Regions from separate parts of the Mesorhizobium sp. P2_F8 genome, predicted to be linked through region 3. Evidence: riboswitches for the same ligand, from Rfam matches in the RefSeq annotation. Region 3 holds a riboswitch; each other region holds the start of a gene.
The links. A riboswitch is a leader RNA that binds a small molecule or an ion and turns the genes downstream of it on or off. The one in region 3 is predicted to bind cobalamin.
Positions count from the first base shown of each region.

Region 1: it holds a riboswitch for cobalamin, as region 3 does, so the genes downstream of both, bluB (5,6-dimethylbenzimidazole synthase) here and AC1DZP_RS28675 (CbtB domain-containing protein) in region 3, are expected to answer to the same signal.
Region 2: it holds a riboswitch for cobalamin, as region 3 does, so the genes downstream of both, AC1DZP_RS11695 (aromatic ring-hydroxylating oxygenase subunit alpha) here and AC1DZP_RS28675 (CbtB domain-containing protein) in region 3, are expected to answer to the same signal.

Region 1 is NZ_JBFUFB010000016.1:60,105-65,910, forward strand. It holds gene dxs (1-deoxy-D-xylulose-5-phosphate synthase) at 1-1,123, opposite strand, end outside; gene AC1DZP_RS29955 (pirin family protein) at 1,273-2,193, opposite strand; gene AC1DZP_RS29960 (DUF2277 domain-containing protein) at 2,231-2,497, opposite strand; gene AC1DZP_RS29965 (exodeoxyribonuclease VII small subunit) at 2,611-2,862, opposite strand; gene AC1DZP_RS29970 (histone deacetylase family protein) at 2,866-3,792, opposite strand; cobalamin riboswitch at 3,914-4,093, shown strand; partial or broken gene bluB (5,6-dimethylbenzimidazole synthase) at 4,154-4,771, shown strand; gene AC1DZP_RS29980 (hypothetical protein) at 4,888-5,806, opposite strand, start outside.
Region 2 is NZ_JBFUFB010000004.1:190,869-196,674, forward strand. It holds gene bglA (beta-galactosidase BglA) at 1-1,363, shown strand, start outside; gene AC1DZP_RS11680 (ABC transporter ATP-binding protein) at 1,405-2,517, shown strand; gene AC1DZP_RS11685 (DUF680 domain-containing protein) at 2,593-2,832, opposite strand; gene AC1DZP_RS11690 (DUF680 domain-containing protein) at 2,902-3,102, opposite strand; cobalamin riboswitch at 3,614-3,815, shown strand; gene AC1DZP_RS11695 (aromatic ring-hydroxylating oxygenase subunit alpha) at 3,930-5,177, shown strand; gene AC1DZP_RS11700 (FAD-binding oxidoreductase) at 5,258-5,806, shown strand, end outside.
Region 3 is NZ_JBFUFB010000014.1:75,605-81,410, forward strand. It holds gene AC1DZP_RS28665 (MFS transporter) at 1-345, shown strand, start outside; gene AC1DZP_RS28670 (aromatic ring-hydroxylating oxygenase subunit alpha) at 349-1,524, opposite strand; cobalamin riboswitch at 1,665-1,862, shown strand; gene AC1DZP_RS28675 (CbtB domain-containing protein) at 1,899-2,078, shown strand; gene AC1DZP_RS28680 (CbtA family protein) at 2,094-2,897, shown strand; gene cobU (bifunctional adenosylcobinamide kinase/adenosylcobinamide-phosphate guanylyltransferase) at 2,890-3,405, shown strand; gene cobO (cob(I)yrinic acid a,c-diamide adenosyltransferase) at 3,407-4,030, shown strand; gene cbiB (adenosylcobinamide-phosphate synthase CbiB) at 4,053-5,021, opposite strand; gene cobD (threonine-phosphate decarboxylase CobD) at 5,020-5,806, shown strand, end outside.

The DNA.
Region 1 (5,806 bases), on a different contig from region 3:
CCGCGTGCTGTTCGGCGATGCCGACATCGAAGATCCGCGAGGGAAATGCTTCACCGAACAGGTCGAGGCCGGTGCCGCTCGGCATGGCTGCGGTGACGGCGACGATGCGGTCGTCCTCGCGGCCTTCCCTAACCAGGCTTTCGGCGAAGACCTTGGTGTAGGCCGGCGCGTTGGCCGGCGCCTTCGCCTGCGCTCCGGTGATGACATCGAACTTGTTGACGCCGTGATACTTGTCTGCGGCGGCTTCAGCCGGCGCGTAGCCCTTGCCCTTCTGGGTGACGACATGGATCAGCACCGGGCCTTCGCCATTGTCGCGGACGTTCTTCAGGACCGGGATCAGATGCTCGAGGTTGTGACCGTCGATCGGGCCGATGTGATAGAAGCCGAGTTCCTCGAAGAGCGTGCCGCCGGTGACGTAGCCGCGTGCATGCTCGACCGCCCGGGTGATCGCACGGTCGGCGCGCTTGCCGAGATAAGAGGTCAGTTTCTTACCGAAGTCGCGCAGGCCGACATAGGTCTTGCCCGAGGCCAGACGCGCCAGATAGGCGCTCATCGCGCCGGTCGGCGGCGCAATCGACATGTCGTTGTCGTTGAGGATGACGATCAGCCGGGCATCGAGCGCGCCGGCATTGTTCATCGCCTCGTATGCCATGCCGGCCGACATGGCACCATCGCCGATGACGGCGATGACGTTGTTGCGGCCGCCGGAGAGATCGCGGGCGGCGGCCATGCCGAGGCCGGCCGATATCGATGTCGAGGAGTGAGCGGCACCGAAGGGATCGTATTCGCTCTCGGCGCGGCGGGTGAAGCCGGACAGGCCCCCTTCCTGGCGCAAGGTGCGGATACGGTCGCGACGGCCGGTCAGGATCTTGTGCGGATAGGCCTGGTGGCCGACATCCCAGATCAGCCGGTCATCCGGGGTGTTGAAGACATAATGCAGCGCGACTGTCAGCTCGACCACGCCAAGGCCGGCGCCAAGATGGCCGCCGGTGTGGGACACCGCGTCGATCAGTTCGGCACGAAGCTCGGATGCCAGTTGCGGCAATTCGCTCTCGGCAAGCGTGCGCAGGTCGGCCGGGATGCGGACCTTGTCGAGAAGGGGCGTATGCGGCGTTGCGTTCAAGGGTAGGCCTACTCAGGCTTTCTGTTCATGGGCGAGATAGGCCGCCGGCCGGCGAAAGTAAATGCGTGTCAGTGACGCGGATCAGGCTTTAGGTCTTTGCCTTATGTATGTCGTTCTCCCAAAACCGGGTCACTTTTGGGCGACATGCATCAGCTTTCCGGCAGCGGGATGAATTCTTCCTCATCGCCAGGAACGATATCGAAGCGGCCCGTCTTCCATTCTTGCTTGGCCTGTTCGATGCGCTCCTTGGAGGACGAGACGAAATTCCACCAGATGTAACGCTTCGAGCCGAGCGAGGCGCCGCCGAACAGCATGAAATGGGCGCCGCCTTCCGACGATACGACGATCTCGTCGCCTGGCCGGAACACCAGCAGTCGCTCGGCTGGAAAAACATCGCCTGAAATCGAAACGTCGCCCTCCAGCGTGTAGATGGCGCGCTCTTCCGCATCGGCCGGGATTTTCACGCTGGCGCCCGGCGCCAGCCTGAGGTCGGCATAAAGCGTCTCGGAGTGAGCCCTCACCGGCGACCGCAGTCCCTGGAAGTCGCCGATGACGACGCGCCCGGTGACGCCTTCGGCATCGATCTCGGGGAGGCGCAAGGCAGCGGTGTTCTCGAAAACCGGTGCCACTTCCTCCTTGCCGTCCGGCAGTGCCAGCCATGTCTGCAGGCCGGAGACCGACATCGGCGCGCCACGCAATTCCTCCGGCGTGCGCTCGGAATGGACGATGCCGCGGCCAGCGGTCATCAAATTCACGTCGCCGGGCTGGATGACCATTTCGGTGCCGAGTGAATCGCGATGCCTGATCTTGCCGTCGAACAGATAGGTCACCGTCGACAGCCCGATATGCGGATGCGGACGGACATCGAGCGCCTGGCCCGCGCGCAGGATCGCCGGGCCCATGCGGTCGAAGAAGATGAAAGGCCCGACGAGCCGTCTTTTGGCGGTCGGCAATGCGCGGCGTACCTGGAAACCACCGATGTCCTTGGCGTTCGGAATGACCATCAGCTCGATCTGGTCGCTGGCAAAGGCGTCGCCGACTTCAGGGTCTTTCCCGGGGAAGAAGCTCATGGACTCTCCTTGTCAGCGGCCGTGCCTGCTTGTCGCATCAGGCAAAACGGATCGCTGATTTCGCGCGCGCCTTGGCGGCCACCTCTTCGCGATTGCGAGGATGCTGATGGGTTTCGAGGGAATCGAGAAGCTCACGCGCCGATGCCGCGATGGCTTCGACCGCATGATCGAAGGCGTGCTGGTTCTGCTTCGAAGGTCGCGTCGTTCCGCTCAATTTGCGGACAAACTGAAGTGCGGCGTCGCGCACCTCGTCATTGGTTGCCGGCGGATCAAAATTGAACAGGGTCTTGATGTTTCTGCACATCGTTTCCGAACCTCCTCTTGTCCTGAAGCCGTTTCAATCGGGACGGCTGCTATCCTCGACTATGATCATGTCCAAAAGCCGGTGAGGCAAGACCATCGTTCGGGAAGCATGACTCAGTCGGCGTCGAGCGGCTCGGTTCCAACCGGCTTGCCGTCGCGCGACAGCCTGATCTTCTCGACCTTGTCCTCGGCGGCCTTCAGCAGCCGGTCGCAATGCGCCTTCAGCGCCTCGCCGCGCTCATAGATCCTGATCGACTGGTCGAGCGGCACGTCGCCACGCTCCAGATCATCGACGATCTTTTCCAGCGCGTCGAGTGCCTGCTCGAAGCTCATCGCCTTGACGTCTTCGTTGGTCTCTCCAGCCATCATTCACCCTTTCATCAGTCGCCCGACATGGGCGGCGACCGAAAATGCCAGTCCCTGCAGATCGTAGCCACCCTCGAGCAGGCTGACGAGCCGGTTGCCGCTGTGGCGTGTGGCGCGCTGCATCAGCTGGCCGGTCGCCCAGTCGAAATCATCCTCGGTCAGATTGATCTCGGCCAGCGGATCGCGATGGTGCGCGTCGAACCCCGCCGAAATGATGATCAGGTCGGGCGCGAAATTGTCGAGCGCCGGCAGGATACGCGACAGCAAGGCATCGCGAAAAACCTCGCTGCCGGTCTGCGGCGCCAGCGGCGCGTTGACGATGTTGCCGGCGCCGGTCTCGCTCTTCGCCCCGGTGCCGGGATAAAGCGGCATCTGGTGCGTCGAGCAATAGAGCACCGACGGATCGTCCCAGAAAATGTCCTGCGTGCCGTTGCCGTGATGGACGTCCCAGTCGACGACCGCAACGCGCTCGACGCCATGTTTCTTCTGCGCATAGCGCGCGGCGATCGCCGCCGTGTTGAAGAGGCAGAAGCCCATGGCCGTGGTTTTTTCGGCATGGTGGCCGGGCGGCCGCGCGGCGACGAAGACGTTGTCGGCGCGGCCGGCAAAGACATCGTCTACGGCGGCGTTGGCGGCGCCGATCGCGGTTATCGCCGCTTGCCAGCTCTTCGGGCTGACTGACGTGTCGGCGTCGATGCGGGCGATGCCCTCGTCGGGAATGGCGGCGCGGACGCGGGCGACGAAATCGGCGGGATGCGCGTAGAGAATGGTGGCCTCGTCGCCTTCCGGCGCCTTGATGCGATCGAGCGCGACAAAAGCTTCATCGTCAAGCACCCGCTCGATGGCGCGCAAGCGATCCGGCCGCTCAGGGTGACCGGGGGGCGTGATGTGCTCAAGGAAGATCGGATGGGTATAGAGACGTGTGGTCATCTTCCCTATCTAGTGCCCCGACGTCGCGATGGCCATGCGTTGTGGCCTGATGGCTGGGGAAAATCACACATGCGTCCATTGGTGTCGCTGCAGGCATTGGCGTCGTCAGCGCTTCGGCGTAAGGTCGCCGCCACTGCCTGGTGCCCGCCGCAAGCGGGAGAATCGGGAACACGGTTGAACTCCGTGGCGTGCCCAACGCTGTAAGGGGGACCGCGCCGGTAAATGCCACTGTCGATGACGGGAAGGCACCGGACGCGGGTTGATCCCAAGCCAGAAGACCGGCCTGGCAGGCATCGTCATCCGCATGGTCAGGCGGAAGACATCCACAGCAATCGCAAGGGGACACGCGATGCCAACACACATGACCGCCTCTGTTGGCGACGGATTTGACCAGAGTGCGCGCGATGCGGTCTATCGCGCCATGTTCACGCGGCGCGACGTGCGCGGCCATTTCCTGCCAGCCCCGCTCGACGATGAGGTGCTGGCGCGGCTGCTGCTTGCCGCGCACCATGCGCCGTCGGTCGGCTTCATGCAGCCTTGGAATTTCATCGTCATTCGCGATGCCGAGCGACGGGAAAAAGTGCGTGACCTGTTCCTGGCGGCGCGAGAGCAGGAACTGCCGGCCATCGCGGAAGAACGACAGGCGCTCTACCGCAAGCTCAAGCTGGAAGGCATCTGCGAAAGCGCGCTCAACATCTGCATCACCTGCGACCGGCAGCGTTCGAAGGGTTCGCCGCTGGGGCGCTGGCACAATCCGGAGATGGACCTCTACAGCACGGTTTGCGCGGTGCAGAACTTCTGGCTGGCGGCGCGCGCCGAGGGTGTCGGGGTCGGCTGGGTCAGCATCATCGAGGCGCAGGCATTGAAAAGCCTGCTGTCAATTCCCGAGCATGTTACGCCGGTCGCCTATCTCTGCGTCGGCCGTGTTTCCGAGTTCGCGCCAAAGCCGGACCTCGAAGCGCATGGCTGGGGCCGCCGCTTGCCGCTGCCGGAACTGATCATGAGCGAGACCTTTTGCGGGCAAGGTGAAGCGTTGCTCAAATCGACCGTGGCGCGCCTCAACGGGGTCGATGCCGCGCCGGCGACCACTGCCGATCAGCGCGTCGCGCCGGCCGTGCCCCAGCGCGAACCGCCGAAGGAGGCCAGCGCCTTGTCCTTGAGTTCCCTGAACTTCGACGACGCTTCGGCTAGCCGGGCGTCCCAGGCGGGATCGGGCACCTGGCCCTCAATGGTCCTGAAATAGACCTGCATCAGGCAGGCGATGGCGAAGGGTTCGATGAACGCCGCCTTGAAGGCCCAGGCGAAGACGATGGCGAGCACGAAAGCCCAGCCGGCAAGCTGCCCGGGCATGAGGAAAAGAATGGCGCCGGCAGGCGCCAGCATCAGCAGGAAGATAACGAACGAGACGCCCCACATGATGACCGCCAGCCAAACGGCGTTCTTGACCATGATCTTGCCGTTCTGGGCATAGAGCACGACGCCTTGGCGGGCAGTCTCGAACGGCGAGGCTGAATTGATGCGGATGTTGTAGCCAAGGATGATCTCGTCGACAAAGGTCAGCGACAGGCGGATCACCGTGTTGATGAAGCTGACTAGGCCGCCCAGGCCCGGGATCGGCAGGAAAGCGGCGATGCCGCCGAGCAGCCCGGTGATGGCGCGAATGGCGCCCTTGACCAGCTGGTCGACGACGAAAAGGATGTTGGCCTCGGCAAAACGCTGGGTCACGATGTCCTTGGCATAGGCAATCTGGTTCTGGCCGTCGGGAATGTCGCGGCCGTCGACCAGGTGGACCATGACCGCGACATGGCCGGCCTTGACGACATAAAGGATGTATTCGCGGATCCAGTAGACGGCGATCGAGACGATGCCGAAGCCGACCACGCCGCCCCACAGGGCAAAGGACAGCGGCCCGTCCGGGTCGGTGGAGATATGGCCAACGCCGTAGCCAACGGAGGCGCCCGTGCCGGTCGCGACGATATAGGCCAGCGTGATGCCGAAATAGACGATCATGCGA
Region 2 (5,806 bases), on a different contig from region 3:
GGCACACAGGCTGGGCTTGAAGGTGATGATCGACGAGGTGCTGTCGCACACTGCCGACAACCACCCATGGTTCAAGGAAAGCCGTTCGAGCCGCACCAACGCGAAGGCAGACTGGTATGTCTGGGCGGACGCCAGGCCGGACGGCACGCCGCCCAACAACTGGCTGTCGATCTTCGGCGGCTCGGCCTGGCAATGGGACACCAGCCGCCAGCAATATTACCTGCACAACTTCCTGGCCGAGCAGCCCGATCTCAACTTCCACAACCATGAGGTCCAGAACGCGCTGCTCGACGTCACCCGCTTCTGGCTGGAGCGCGGCGTCGACGGCTTCCGGCTCGACACCATCAATTTCTACTTCCACAGCCAGGGCCTGGAGAACAATCCGCCGCTGCCGCCCGAGCAGCGCAACGACCAGACCGCACCCGCGGTCAATCCCTACAACTACCAGGACCATCTCTACGACAAGAGCCGTCCGGAAAACCTCGGCTTCCTCGAACGCTTCCGCGCCCTGCTCGATGAGTATCCGGCCACCGCGGCGGTCGGCGAAGTCGGCGATTCGCAACGTGGGTTGGAAGTGGTGGCGGCCTATACCGCCGGCGGCAAGCGCGTGCACATGTGCTACTCGTTCGACTTCCTGGCGCCGGAAAAGATCAGCGCGGCCAAGGTCCGCTCGGTGCTGGAATCGTTCGGCAAGGTCGCCAGCGACGGCTGGTCGTGCTGGGCCTTTTCCAACCATGACGTGATGCGCCCGGCCTCGCGCTGGGCGGCAGGCGAAGCCGACACGACCGCCTATCTCAAGGTCATCTCGGCGCTGCTGATGTCGCTGCGTGGCTCGGTCTGCATCTACCAGGGCGAGGAGCTTGGGCTCGGTGAGGCCGACCTCCACTTCGAGGATTTGCAGGACCCCTACGGCATCCGCTTCTGGCCGGAATTCAAGGGCCGCGACGGCTGCCGCACGCCGATGGTGTGGGACGGCAGCGCCAGGAATGGCGGCTTCTCCTCGGCCAAGCCATGGCTGCCGGTGCCGGCCAAGCACCTGTCGCAAGCGGTCAATGTCCAGCAGGGCGACGAGAGCTCGCTGCTCGAGCACTACCGGCGCTTTCTCACCTTCCGCCGTGCCCATCCGGCGCTGGCCAAGGGCGACATCACATTCATCGAAAGCGAGGGCGACACCGTCGCCTTCACACGCCGCGCAGGCAATGAGCAGGTCGTCTGCGTCTTCAATCTGGCAGCCAAGCCAACCAGGATTGAGCTTGGCAACCGATCGCTGCAACCTTTGCCGGGACACGGATTTTCGGGGCAGGCGAGCAGCGGTTCCATACAGCTCAACGGCTACGGCGCCTGGTTTGGGCGCATCGACTGAACTTCAGATCACTTGAATTTCAAATCACTGGGAGGAAACCAATGGCCGATGTCACGCTAAGACAAGTGAAGAAGTCCTACGGCAATCTGAACATTCTCCACGGCATCGACCTCGATATAAAGTCGGGCGAGTTCATCGTCTTTGTCGGCCCGTCGGGCTGCGGCAAGTCGACATTGCTGAGGTCGATCGCCGGGCTGGAGGAAATCACCTCCGGCGAACTCAAGATCGCCGGCGAGGTCGTCAACGACGTGCCGCCATCGAAGCGGGGCATCGCCATGGTGTTCCAGTCCTACGCGCTCTACCCGCACATGACGGTGTACGACAACATGGCGTTCTCGATGAAGATCGGCAAGGAGAACAAGGCCGAGATCGACCGCCGCGTGAAGCAGGCCGCGGAAATCCTGCAGCTGACCAAATATCTCGATCGCCTGCCCAAGGCCATGTCGGGCGGCCAGCGCCAGCGCGTCGCCATCGGCCGCGCCATCGTGCGCAACCCGAAGGTGTTCCTGTTCGACGAGCCGCTGTCGAACCTTGACGCGGCGCTGCGTGTCGCCACCCGCATCGAGATCGCCAAACTCAAGGAATCGATGCCCAACACGACCATGATCTACGTCACCCACGACCAGGTCGAGGCGATGACGCTGGCCGATCGCATCGTGGTGCTCAAGGAAGGCCATATCGAGCAGGTCGGCACGCCGATGGACCTCTACAAGAAGCCCGGCAATTTGTTTGTCGCCCAGTTCATCGGCTCGCCGGCCATGAACATCCTGCCGGCGACCATCGACAAGACCGGAAACCCGACCGTCGTCAGCCATGTCGGCGGCCGCAAGGCAAGCGTGCCGATCGCAACGCCGGCTTCGGCAAAGGGTGCCGCGGTGAGTTTCGGCGTGCGGCCGGAAGATCTGATCATCGCCAGCGGCACGGAGTATCTGTTCGAGGGAACGGTCGACTATGTCGAACAACTCGGCGAAGTCCAGCTTGTCTATGTCGACATCGGCCGCGCCGACCTGCCGCTGGTGACCAAGCTGCCTGGCAATGTCGAGGTCAAGCGCGGTGCGACGCTGCGGCTGAGCGCGGACGCCAACGACCTTCACATCTTCGACGCGGACGGGCACTCCTTCTCGCTCCGTCAGCCGGAAGTAAAGGCGGCTTGAGACAGAACCAAGTCTCGACACGAAAAGAGCGGCGGGCCAGGCCCGCCGCTCTTTTTTGGAAATCAACTTCGGCTGTTAGCGATTGCCGAAGAGGTCGCGGTCGGCGCTCTGAGGGGCGGACCTCTCTACGTCACCCGACGAATTGAGCAGCTTGCCGACGAAACCACCGCTGTTGCGGATCGAGCCCGTTTGAGAGTTGTCAACCGAACCGACGGCAGGCTGGTTGGCGCCATTCGAACCGTAGTTGTCGCTGGCGGCGAAAGCGCTGCCGGAGATCGCCACGACGGCGGCGGCAGCAAGCATGATCTTCTTCATTTCAAATCTCCTGAATTCTGGATTTCGCCAGGACGGCGGGAGAGCCCGCCGCCTTCTGGGAATCGGCTGTTAGTTATTGCCGAAGAGGTTGCGGTTGCTACCCTGGGCAGGCGTCTGAGCAGCCGGCTCCGACTTCTTGGTCGAAGCGGTGTACGAGCTGTCGACAGCAGCGGTGGCTGCCGAGGCATTCGAACCATAGTGGTCGCTGTTCGCGAAGGCGCTGCCGGAAATGGCCAGAAGGGCGGCGGCAGTGAGGATGATCTTTTTCATTTTTTGGTACTCCAGTATTTCTTATTTTTGCCGTCCGTCTAGCGGCGTGTCTTGGGAAGAAATCGCGTCGTTCGGACAGCCCCGATGTGGGAGAGCCATCCAGCCATTTCCAATCACGAAGTTGTTCCGCGTGGACCAAGAATCCACCACTTGAAATTGCGCCGGGGGTTTCCACACTCAATGTTTTTCCAAGTTATATCAAAGAGTTGTACGAAACAGGTACCCCGATCACCAACTGTGTCGGAGGCCCAGCGTTCACACCTCCTGCACGCACCGTCAACAGAAACGAACCGTTCGGTTCGATTTTAGCGGCAGCTAATAGTCACTTTTCGATAACATTAACCTTTTTTGCTTCCTGGCAAGGGGTCAGTTTCGACGAGATTGGAGCCGGCTATGGTTGCCCAAGAGATAGGCTTCCGCTTCGCGATCACCGACCGGAACGTTTCGCAAGCGTGTCGCGCCGCATGGATACGATGTCGTTTTCATGCCGATGACGCGCCCGCGATCGTGATTAGATCATGTCATCTCAGGTGCCGCTTCGTGACGACGAGGCGGAGAATTGGGAAGCCGGTCAGAATCCGGCGCTGCCCCCGCAACGGTGGTGGAGTTCAAGTCGCAACGGGAGACCACTGGGCAAACGCCTGGGAAGGTGTCGCGATGGTCCGCAAGGACAACTCCAGAGCCCGGAAACCAGCCCGAGATGTCTAGACTCGACTGATCGCGGTGGGCGGTCAAGAGGCGGATAGTGCATGTCCGGCGCATCGCCGGCCTGCGTCCAATCCTTCCTCCGTCACCACCAGTTCAGTCCTTAGAAACGAGGACAGGACATGGATGCTCGCAACGACATGCTGAGGCTCTTGAGCGGCCGCCGGCAAGGCTTTTCGCTGGAACAGCCCTTCTACACCGATCCAGACTATTTCAAGCTCGACATGGAGCTGATCTGGTATCGCGACTGGCTGTTCATCGGTCATGATTGCGAGCTGCCGAAGCCGGGCAGCTACATCACGGCGCAGATTGGCGACTATCCAGTCGTGCTTGTCCGCGACCAGAAGGGCAATATCAACGCCTTCCACAATTCCTGCCGCCATCGCGGCAGCCGCGTCTGCAATTCCGACAAGGGCACGGCGGCAAAGCTGGTCTGCCCCTATCACCAATGGACCTACGAGCTGGACGGAAGGCTCTTGTTTGCCAGGCAGATGGCCGACGGTTTCGACAAGAGCCAGTTCGGCTTGAAGCCAGTCGCCTGCCAAAGCGTCGGTGGCTACATTTTCATCTGCCTGGCCAAGGAGCCGGCGGATTTCGCACCGATGCGCGCAATGATCGAGCCCTACCTTTTGCCGCACCGGCTGCGCGAGGCCAAGGTGGCGTTCGAGTCGACCATTGTCGAGAAGGGCAACTGGAAGCTGGTCTGGGAAAACAACCGCGAGTGCTATCATTGCGCCGGCAATCATCCGGAGCTCTGCAAGACTTTTCCAGAGGCACCCACGGTGACCGGCGTGCAAGGCGCCGACAGCGACCCGGAAATGCTTGCGCACTGGGCGAAATGCGAAGCGGCCGGCCTGCCGAGCAAATTCCGCATCGACCCGGCCGGACAGTACCGCGCCACCCGCGCGCCGCTGCTGCGCAATGCCGTCAGCTACACGATGACGGGAAAGCGTGCGGTCAAGAAGAACCTGTCCGACAGCGTTTCAACCGACAGCATCGGTTCCTTGCTGCTCTATCACTATCCGACGACCTGGAACCACATTCTGGGCGACCACGCCGTCACCTTCCGGGTGTTGCCGATCAGCGCCACGGAGACCGCGGTGACAACCAAATGGCTGGTTCACAAGGATGCGGTCGAAGGCGTCGATTACGATCTCGACGAACTCACCCACGTCTGGACCGAGACCAACGACCAGGACCGGCGGATCGTCGAGGAAAACGCCTTCGGCATCCTGTCGCCCGCCTACGAGCCCGGCCCTTATTCGGAGCTGCATGAGGGTGGCGTCATCCAGTTCGTCGAGTGGTACGCGTCGTTCATCGGCCCGCGCCTTGCCGAAGGTGGCCGGCCGGCGCTGCGCAGCGTTGCCTAGTGCATGTCGCCCAAGAATGCGCAGCGGTTTTGGTATCTCGACATGCCCAGGGCAAGAGTGAGGACAAGAGGATGAATGCGATGACGGATCTCGGCCTCTATCGCCATCTCGACCAGATGACGCCCTGGAACGACCGGCTCCAGGTGCTGGAAGTGATCGGCGTCAGCGACGAAGCGCCTGATGTGAAGACCTTCACCTTCCGCTCCGACAACCAGACCTGGTTCCGCTACAAGCCGGGCCAGTTCGTGACGCTGGAACTGCCGACCGCCAACGGGCCGCTGATGCGCACCTATACGCTGTCGTCTTCGCCATCGCGGCCGTTCTCGATCGCGGTGACGATCAAGGCTCAAGCGGGCAGCATCGGCACACGCTGGATGTTCGACCATCTGACGCCGGGCTCGCACGTCAAGGCCTATGGGCCGACAGGCGACTTTTCGCTGCACAGCCACCCGGCCGCCAAGTACCTGTTCATTTCAGCCGGCTCGGGCGTGACGCCGATGATGTCGATGCTGCGTTGGCTGAACGACTGCGCACCATGGACCGATGTCGGCTTCGTCAATTGCGCGCGGCGCCCGGAAGAGATCATTTTCCGCAAGGAGCTCGAACTGCTCGGCAGCCGCATGCCGGGC
Region 3 (5,806 bases):
ATGACATTTGCCTATTTCGCCATGTCGGCCATGCTGCTGGCGGCGGGTGCGGTCGGCCAAACCGTGCCGCTGCTCACCGGGGCCTTTCTGCTCTGCGGCGCTTTCTTCACCATCGCGCTCGATGCACTGGGCTCGACCGCCTTCATGCGCTCGGTACGATCCTATGAAAGGTCGCAGATGGCTGCGGTCTACCGGACCTATCTCGACTTTTCCGAACTGACGCCGCCGCTGGTCTATTCGGTGGTGCTGGCGTTCTTCGGGCTGGGCTCGGTGTTCGTCACGCTCGGCCTGCTGGCGGCGGTCTGCGGCTTCGTGACGTGGCGATACCTGCCGAAATCGCTGTGATCATCAGGGCTTGGGGGTAGCCGCTGCGTGCCGTTCGCGGATCCAGTTGTGGAAGCGGTGCAGGTCGTACTCCTCGGGCATCAGCACGCCGGCCGCGTGGCGCATCGAGCGCAAGCCTTTCTGGTTGACCTCGCAGATCCCTGCATCCTCCTCCAGCACCTGTTTGCCGAAGGCGACGATGTTGTCGATGTCGGTTGCATCAAGCGCCTCGGGCGCAAACAGCCATTCGGCGACAAGCTCGGTCTGCTCGGGGCCAAGCGGCACCAGCCGCACGGTCCTGATATAGTCGACATGCCCGACGATGAACATCGACGGCAGGTTGGTGGCGTAGGTCTGGCCGGCGGCGCGTTCGGCTGATGTGAGGCCGGTGAAGACCGGCCCATGCGCCTGTCCGTCGCGCGACCATGTCTGCGCGCCGGCGCGCAGGCCGCCGGAAAACTCCGGCGCGTCATTGTCGGCGTGGCGGGACCATTCGGGATCGTCATGGCGACCCATCAGGCCGCGGCCATAGATCGGCACCAGCCGCGACAGGTCCTTGTGGACGCCCGGACAATGCAGGCACTCGTTGAAGTTCTCCCAAAAGACCTTCCAGTTGCAGTTCATCACCTTGCGCAGCACATGGCCGGTAACAAGCGTTTCCAGCGGCCAGTTGCTGAGACTGCCGGACGCTGGATCGAAGGATGTTTCCGCCGAGCCGGCGGCGTCCTCCTGCAGATTGACGAAGACAAAACCGCGCCACACCGAGAGTGCCACGCGATAGAGCGGATGATTTGCCTTGTCGAAGCCTTCCGGCAGCGATTTCGACGGCACGCGCACGAGATCGCCGCGCAGCGAATAGGACCAGGCATGGTATGGGCAGGTGATGAGCCGAGCCTTCAGCCGGCCTTCGCTTTCCTGGCAAAGCTGCGAGCCGCGATGGCGGCACGTGTTGTGGAAGGCGCGCAGTTCGCCGGTTTCGTCTCGGAGCACGACGATTTCCTGCGTGCCGACGCGGAAGGTGCGGAATGAAAGCGGCTGCGCAAGGTCGGCCTGGCGGCAGACGAGCAACCAGCTTTTGTACCAGATGGCGTCGAGATCGCGCTGATAACTGTCCGCATCCCAATAGGCCGACGATGGCAGCGTCGGTTCGGCCCGGGTCAGGCCGTTGTAAGGATCGCGCTCGCTGGCAATGGGCTGCATGGCTGGCTTCCTGTGGATTTGTCAGCCGACACCCGACCATGGGAATTGTCAATTGTTGTGCCGGAGAACCGATTTATCTGCATGGCGCAATCGCGCTGGTTGTCGGCGGAATTTGGTTTGCCGGTCGCGGCGATTTTCCCTATAGTCGCGTTGTCGTCGGTTCCGTTTGGAGCCAAGAGGGAATGCGGTGCGGGCGGACTTGTTGGCCCAATGCCGTGGCTGCCCCCGCAACTGTGTGCGGTAGTCCTCTCCATATGCCACTGAAGGTTTCTCTTCGGGAAGGTGGGGAAGGGCGCTGATCCGCGAGCCAGGAGACCTGCCGGCGACAGGAAACTGACTTCGATGCCCTCGGGTGGAGGGTGAAAGGACAAAACATGACTACCGCTTCCGTCTCCCTCGGCGCCTCCGTCTCCTCGCAGTCGCGCTTCATGCAGCTTGCACTGGTGGCGCTGCTCGGCATCTTCGTCGTCGGCTTTGTCGGCTTCTCGCATATCGATGCGGTCCACAATGCGGCTCACGACTATCGCCATTCGATGGCGTTTCCCTGCCACTGACGAGGATTTGACATCATGAACCTGTTTCGCAACGTCGTGTTCATCGCGGCGATCGCAGGGCTCGTGGCCGGCGTCGTTCTCGCCTGCCTGCAGGCCTATGCCACCGTGCCGCTGATCCTCAAGGCGGAAGTCTACGAACAGGCCGGCGGCGGCCATCACCATGACCATGCCGCTCCGGCCGCAACCGATTCCAGCGCAATGAGCACAGCCGCTCCGGCGGGGAATGCGATGAGCTCTGCCGCCCCGGCGCCGGCGGAAGCAGCCGCTCCGGCGGCGGAAGACGAAGGCTGGGCGCCGGCCGACGGTTTCGAGCGTTTCGCCTTCAGCGTGGTTGCCAATATCGTCACCGGAATCGGTTTTGCGCTGATCCTGGTCGCGGTTTCCGAATTCGCCGGCGGCATCGGCAATTGGCGCCAGGGCGTGTTCTGGGGTCTGGCAGGCTTTGCCGTGTTCACGCTGGCACCGGGCCTCGGCCTGCCACCGGAATTACCCGCGATGCCGGCGGCCGATCTCACGCAGCGCCAGATCTGGTGGTGGGCGACGGTGGTGGCGACCGCGGCTGGTCTCGGCCTGATCGCGTTCCGCAAGTCGCTGCCGCTTGCGATCCTTGCCGTCCTGCTGATCGTCGCGCCGCATATTGTCGGCGCACCGCAGCCCGACAGTTTCGAGACGCCGATCCCGGAAGGCCTGCACCACCAGTTCGTGGTGGCGGTTACGGTGACCAACCTGGTGTTCTGGCTGGTGCTCGGCGCCGTCGTCGGCGTGGTGCGCGGCCGCTTCACCGGCACCGCGACCAGCCTGCGCGACAGCTTTGCCTGATCGCAGCAAGCTGACCTTCATCATCGGCGGTGCGCGCTCCGGCAAGAGCGCGCATGCCGAAACCCWGGCGACGGTTCTACCCTCGCCATGGACCTATATCGCCACGGCCCAAGCCTATGATGACGAAATGCGTGAGCGTATCGCGTTGCACCGCTCGCGGCGCGGCGAGGGCTGGGCGACCATCGACGCACCGCTCGATCTCGCCGGCACGCTTGAGGCCCTGCCGGACGACCGGCCGGTGCTTGTCGACTGCCTGACACTGTGGCTGACCAATCATATGCTGGCCGAACACGACCTCGACCTTGAGTGCCGTCGGCTGGCGGACGTGCTGTCGCGGCCGCGCGGGCCCTGGTTCGTCGTGTCCAATGAAGTCGGCCAAGGGATCGTGCCTGACAACGCGCTGGCGCGCCGTTTTCGCGATGCCGCCGGTCGGCTCAACCAGCTGGTGGCCGCTGTCGCCGATACGGTGCTGCTGATGGTGGCGGGGCTGCCGCTCAAGGTGAAATGAAATGACCGATATCGACAACAAGACCGACCGGGATGAAGAACGCCACCGCGCCAAGATGGCCAAGCGCAAGGCGGTGCAGGATGCCGAGGTGGCGGCAAAGACGATCGAGAAGGGGCTGCTGATCGTCAACACCGGGCCGGGCAAGGGCAAGACCACCGCCGCCTTTGGTCTGGCGCTGCGGATGCTCGGCTACGGCAAGCGTGTCGGCGTCGTCCAGTTCATCAAGGGCAAATGGCACACCGGCGAGAAGGATGCCTTCGCCGCCTTTGGCGACCGCGTCGTCTGGCACGCCATGGGCGAGGGGTTCACCTGGGAAACCCAGGATCTGAAGCGCGACATTGCCGCAGCCGAAGCCGCATGGGCCAAAGTGCTCGAACTGATGGCCGATCCATCGATCAGCCTGCTGGTGCTCGACGAACTGAACATCGCGCTGCGCTACGATTATCTCGATCTCGACAAAGTGGTTGCGGCGCTGAAGGCGCGGCGCGAGGGCCTGCACGTCGTCGTCACCGGCCGCAACGCCAAGCCGGCAATGGTCGAGGCGGCCGATCTCGTCACCGAAATGGGTGTAACCAAGCACCATTTCTCGGCGGGCGTGAAGGCGCAGCAAGGCATCGAGTTCTGATAGCCTTAACCAGCAGGCCCGATTACGCGACGATGACGATTGCCGAGACCAAACCGAACAGCGCGATCAGCAGATAATCGGCGACACGATAGAGTTTCAGCGCCTGCCTGATGTCGATGCTGTCGGCTTCGCGGCGGCCGCCTTCGCCCATGAAGACGTCATCGACCAGCACGCCGCCGTAGCTGCGCGGCCCGGCGAGGGCCAGGCCGAGCGCGCCGGCCATCGCCGCTTCGGGCCAGCCGGCATTGGGCGAGCGGTGTTTTTTCGCGTCGCGCCACACGGCATGCCAGGCGTTTTTCGCATCAGCACCCCTGACGAGGAATGCGGCCAGCACGATCAACAGCGCCGTCAGCCGCGATGCCGGCAAGTTGATCCAATCGTCGAAGCGCGCCGCCGCCCAACCGAACGCTTCATGGCGCGGGGTGCGGTGGCCGATCATCGAATCGGCGGTGTTGGCTGCCTTGTAGGCAGCGCCTCCTGCCAGCCCGCCGACGCCGGTCCAGAAGGCGGGAGCAACGATGCCGTCGGAAAAATTCTCGGCCAGGCTCTCGATCGCCGCGCGGCTGACACCGGCCCGGTCCAGCGATTCGGGATCGCGGCCGACGATGCGCGAGACGGCGATGCGTCCAAGAGCAAGGCCACCTGTGTCGAGCGCGTCGGCCACGGCCTCGACATGCTCGTAGAGGCTCTTCTGCGACAGAAGCGATGTCGCCAGAAGGGCGGCAACGATCAATCCCATGGGAACGAACCAGAGCAGGATCTGCACGCCGAGCCCGATCGCCGCCGGCACCAGCACGATGACCAACAGCGCCTGGACACCACGCTTGCGACGCAGCACGTCGGGATCAGTGGCGCGGTTGAGCCGGCCGTCGAGAAAGGATATCAGCCTGCCGAACCACGTCACCGGATGGCCGATGGCGCGAAACAGCCAGTCCGGGTAACCCAGGACGAATTCAGCGGCCAATGACAGGAAAGCGATCAGGATTGACATGAAGCTTCTTGATGGGGCGGCGGTGGACCATGGTGGAAGTCTCGGCCGGGCGAGGGCGCTTTTCCCCAACGCGCCGCAGCCTTTCGTCGACCTCTCGACCGGTATCAATCCGCACTCCTACCCGCTTTTCGAGTTGCCCGCCACCACCCTGTCGCGGCTGCCGGAGGCAGCGCGTGCCAGCGAGCTGGTCGAGATCGCGGCGAGCGCCTATGGCGCGCCTTCGCCAGCCAACCTTGTCGCGGCACCCGGCACGCAGATCCTGTTGCCGCGCGTCGCATCGCTGATCGCGCCCGGCAAGGCGCTGGTGCTGGGTCCGACTTATGCCGAACATGCGCGGGCAGCGGCGATCGCCGGGCACGCGGTGACGGAGGTCGGCGATTTCGAAGGATTGGCGGAAGCCGACCTTGCCATCATCGTCAATCCCAACAATCCGGATGGGCGCATCATAGAGCGCGACAGGCTGCTGGCGCTAGCCGCAGGGCTGCGCGCCAAGGGCGGGCTGCTGGTCGTCGACGAGGCGTTCATGGATGTCGGCCCGCGCGAGCACAGCCTTGGCGGCGATGTCGGTCAGGGCGGCATCGTGGTGCTGCGCTCATTCGGCAAGTTCTTTGGCCTGGCCGGGCTGCGGCTCGGGTTTGCGCTTTCCGATGCGGTGACGGTCGGCCGGCTGGACACACAATTCGGACCATGGGCCGTCGCCGGCCCGGCGCTGGAATACGGCATTCGCGCGCTTGCCGACCTTGAGTGGCAGGACGCGATGCGGGCATCCCTTGCGGAGGCATCGG